DNA from 2 places in the Streptomyces sp. NPDC110618 genome. Region 2 is predicted to be linked to the other one. Evidence: riboswitches for the same ligand, from Rfam matches in the RefSeq annotation. Region 2 holds a riboswitch; the other holds the start of a gene.
The links. Region 2 has a riboswitch for FMN ahead of ribB (3,4-dihydroxy-2-butanone-4-phosphate synthase). Riboswitches for the same ligand answer to the same signal wherever they lie in the genome.
Positions count from the first base shown of each region.

Region 1: it holds a riboswitch for FMN, as region 2 does, so the genes downstream of both, ACZ7L7_RS34910 (riboflavin synthase) here and ribB (3,4-dihydroxy-2-butanone-4-phosphate synthase) in region 2, are expected to answer to the same signal.

Region 1 covers NZ_JBVKBN010000032.1:62,099-64,293, reverse strand. Annotated here, with positions in the region: gene ACZ7L7_RS34915 (chitinase C-terminal domain-containing protein) at 1-671, opposite strand, end outside; FMN riboswitch at 924-1,054, shown strand; gene ACZ7L7_RS34910 (riboflavin synthase) at 1,204-1,797, shown strand; gene ACZ7L7_RS34905 (nicotinamide mononucleotide transporter family protein) at 1,794-2,195, shown strand, end outside.
Region 2 covers NZ_JBVKBN010000003.1:171,272-173,466, forward strand. Annotated here, with positions in the region: gene ACZ7L7_RS07330 (hypothetical protein) at 1-439, opposite strand, end outside; gene ribB (3,4-dihydroxy-2-butanone-4-phosphate synthase) at 489-1,148, opposite strand; FMN riboswitch at 1,269-1,397, opposite strand; gene ACZ7L7_RS07340 (amino acid adenylation domain-containing protein) at 1,508-2,195, opposite strand, start outside.

The DNA of each region.
Region 1 (2,195 bases), on a different contig from region 2:
AAGCCGTACTTCCTGATGAAGTCGACGGCCGAGTTCGCGAAGGTCTCGATGCCCGCCTGGTTCACCGAGCCGTCGGCGTTGGTGGCCATCGAGTAGAAGCCGCCCGAGTTCACTCGGTCGCCGTTTGCGTCGAAGTAGCCGCCGGTCTCCGCCCAACCGCCCACCGAGATCAGCGTCTTGACGTTCGGGTGCTGCTTCTTGAACTTGTTCAGCAGGTTGAAGTGGCCCTTGTAGGAGTAGCCCGGGTCCATCTCCGCGCCGCTCACGCCCGGCCAGGTCATCCCGGTCGAGGCGTTGGTGGGGCCGTCCGCGCCGACGGAGATCTTGTTCGAGCCGTCGATGTGCGCGAAGGCGTAGTTGATGTGGGTGATCTTGTCCCACGGGATGTCCGGGGCGAGGTAGGCGGGCGTGCCGTCCTTGCCGGTGCGCCAGCCGGTGAAGTAGCCGATCACCCGGCGCTGGTGGTCGGCGCCCATCTTCTCCCGGCCCTCGGTGTCGTAGACCGAGCAGTACGGGACGTCCACGCCGGGCGTGGTGTAGAGCCCGTCGGGGCGACAGGACTCCTGGTCGGCGGCGTGCGAGACGGTGGCCGGCAGACCCGCGAACAGCAGCCCGGCGACGGCCGCGGCGCCCGCGAGCAGGGAGGTTCTCGCTCGGTTGCGTGACAGCAAGTCGGTTCCTCTCCACGGAAGTTGCGCAGACCATAGGGAGGACTAGACCAATGCGTCAATAGGTATGGACCAATTCGGGGTTCAAGTGATGCGCGGGGCGCCGGGCGTGGCCCGTGGGATGCGCCGGGAGTGGCCTGCGGAGCCTCGGCGGGAGTGGTCGGGGAGCCTCGGCGTGATCTTCTGTGAGCCACCCCACAGCCTTCGCCCGCATGGACGCAGTCCCGGCGTGGCACACTGGCCCTGTACCTAAAGCAGCGCACTCCGGGGTCGGTGAAAGTCCGAACCGGCGGTTACAGTCCGCGACCCGACCGCTTCCAGCGGCCGGTTGACCAGGTGAAATTCCTGGACCGACGGTTAAAGTCCGGATGGGAGGCAGTGCGCGGCGGGCGGGCATTCGTGCGCGCCGCCGATGCTGAGCACGTCCTTCGGGACGATTCTCACCGGCGTCGCCCCCGGTGTCGCAGTCCGCAGTCTCTGTCGTTCGTCGACAGCCCCGGAGTCCGTGCCCCGTTGAGGCAGGAGGACCCGGGACGTGTTCACCGGAATCGTCGAAGAGCTGGGCGAGATCACCGCCGTCGAGAACCTCGGTGACTCCTGTCGCTTCCGCGTACGCGGTCCCGTCGTGACCGAGGGGGCCAAGCACGGCGACTCCATCGCGGTCAACGGCGTCTGCCTCACGGTCGTGGAGCACGAGGGCGACGAGTTCACCGCCGATGTGATGGCCGAGACCCTCAACCGCTCCAGCCTCGGCGCCCTCGGCGTCGGCTCCCGCGTCAACCTGGAGCGCCCCACCGCGGTCGGCGCCCGGCTCGGCGGCCACATCGTGCAGGGCCACGTCGACGGCACCGGCGCCGTCCTGGAGCGCAAGCCCTCCGACAACTGGGAGATCATCAAGATCTCGCTGCCCGTGGACCTGGCCCGCTATGTCGTGGAGAAGGGCTCCATCACCGTCGACGGCATCAGCCTCACCGTCGTCGACGCGGGCCCGGACTACTTCACCGTGAGCCTGATCCCCACCACGCTCGCCCTGACCACGCTCGGGGTGAAGCAGCCCGGCGACCCGGTCAACCTGGAGGTCGACGTCGTCGCCAAGTACGTCGAACGCCTGCTGGGAGCAGCCAGGTGAACACGCTCAACTCCGAGGCCCTCGTCCTGTTCGGCCAGCACATCATCTGGTCGGACATGATCGGCAACACCCTGGGCCTGATCACCCTCGCGCTCGGCTTCCGGCGCTCGCTGTGGACCTGGCCGGTCCAGTTCCTCTCCGGTCTCGTCCTCTTCGGCGCCTTCTACGGGCACCTCAGCGGCAGCGCGGGCAAGCAGGCCGTCGTCATGGCCGTCGCGCTGTACGGCTGGTCCCAGTGGAGCCGCGGCACCGGCAAGGCCGAGGACGGCAGGATCGCCGTCCGCTTCGCCACCTGGCCGGAGCGCGCCACCATGGTCGCCGCCGCTGCCGCCGGCACCGTCGCGGTGGCCCTGATCTTCAAGGCGTACCCGAGCCTGTCCTGGGACCCTTGGCCGGAC
Region 2 (2,195 bases):
CGTAGGTGTGCACCCAGAAGCCGCCGACGATCTCCAGGACGGCGGAGGACAGCAGCGGCCGCGCCCGGTTCGCGGCGACGTCCACGGCGCGCAGGCCGTCCTCGATCTCGGAGAACTTCGCCGCGTCGTCCTCCCGGGCCAGCAGCGCCCCGAGGTCGGTGGCCGGGTCCGCGGGGACGGCTTCGGCGTACTGGGCGCGCAGGGCCGCGAACGCGACATGGGAGAGCACCTGGGCGGTGGCCGGTTCGGCTCCCGCCATGGCCCGTTTGAAGTTGACGATCTCCACCTCGTGGCCGCCCGCGCGCAGGGTGTCGGCCAGTTCGACGGCGATGGTGCTCTTGCCCGCTCCGTCGATGCCCATCAGGGCGATGTGCAGGCCCGCGCCCTCGTCGGGGCGCTGGGGCCGGTCCGGGCCGGCGTCGCGGCGGTGAAGCTCCACGGTACCTCCGTTGCTGCGAGTGGGGTCGGTGCTCAGGGGGCGAACCGGGTCACCGGGCGGCGGCGCCCAGGGCCAGGTCTCGGCCGTCGTGGGTGTCGCCGATCCGGCGGCGGTACTGCACCAATTGGGCGACGGTGATCAGGGGCAGGCCGAACTCGTCGGCGAAGCGGCGCAGGTCGGGCAGGCGTTTCATGGTGCCGTCGTCGTTGACCAGCTCGCACAGCACACCCGCCGGGCGGCACCCGGCCAGGCGTACGAGGTCGAGGGTGGCCTCGGTGTGCCCGGTGCGGCGCAGCACGCCGCCGGGGACGCCCCGCAGCGGGACCACATGGCCCGGCCGGCACAGGTCCCCGGCCGTGGTGGCCGGGTCGGCGAGCAGCCGGATGGTGTGGGCACGGTCGGCGGCGGAAATTCCGGTGGTGACGCCTTCGCGGGCATCCACGGTCACGGTATATGCCGTGCCGCGCCGGTCCTGGTTCACCGCGTGCATCGGCGGCAGTTCCAGGCGGTCGCAGTTCTGCGGGGTCAAAGGCGCGCACACATATCCGGAGGTGTGGCGCACCATGAATGCGAGCAGTTCCGGGGTGGCGTGCTGGGCGGCGAAGATCAGGTCGCCCTCGTTCTCCCGGTCATTGTCATCGGCCACCACGACCGGCCTTCCGGCCCGTACGGTGTCGATGGCTTCCTCCACGCTTTCGAGCGGGAACATCCCCATCTCCTCTTCCGGCACGACCTGGCACGCAGCGCGAGCGAGGCCGGGAGCGGAAGAGCGCGACAACCCAGGGCGCACCGGCCGGGTGAACGCGCCGGTGTACGCCAGAATGCCACTACACGCAAACTCCCTTCCGGACTTTAACCGTCGGCCCCGAAATTCCATCGGGTCAACCGGTCGATGGCTTCGACCGGGTCGCGGGCTTTCACCGCCGGTTCGGAATTGCACCGAACCCCGCTTGCGTTGTGTGGATTGAATGTGGCAGTCACATGGTGCCACAGGGCTATGCACCCCGCCAGGCTCTTCCATGGCCGCGCCATCGACAAACAACGGTTCTCGGCCGATATCGCGTGTGCTCATGTGACCGCCCTCCGCCGGAGCAGGGGCCGTGCGGTGGCGGGCTCCTCCAGGCGCCCGGCCACCGCCCGTACGGTCGGGCGGTCGAACACGTCCCGAACGGACACCTCGTGGCCCAGCTCGGCGCGGATCCGCGCGACGAGCCGCACGGCGAGCAGGGAGTGGCCGCCCAGGTCGAAGAAGCCGTCCTCGGGGCCGACCCGCGCCACGCCGAGCACGTCGGCGAACAGCCGGCACAGCGTCTCCTCCCGGCTGTCACGCGGGGCGCCTCCACTGCTGCCCGCGCCGAGGTCGGGCACGGGCAGGCGGGCCCGGTCCACCTTGCCGTTCACGGTGAGCGGGAGCCCGTCGTCCAGGACCACGACCGACGGCACCATGTACTCCGGCAGCACCCCGGCGACGGCGCGCCTGACCTCGGCGCCGACGACACCACGTCCGGCCTCGGGCACGACGTAGGCCACGAGCCGCCGGTCGCCGGGCCGGTCCTCACGCACCACCGCGACCGCCCGTCTCACCCCGTCGACGGCTCCCACCACCGCCTCGACCTCCCCCAGCTCCACCCGGAAGCCCCGCACCTTGACCTGGAAGTCGGCGCGCCCCGCGAACTCCAGGGCGCCGTCCGTCCGCCACCGCACGACGTCACCCGTCCGGTACATCCGCCCGCCCCGCCCGAACGGGTCGGCGACG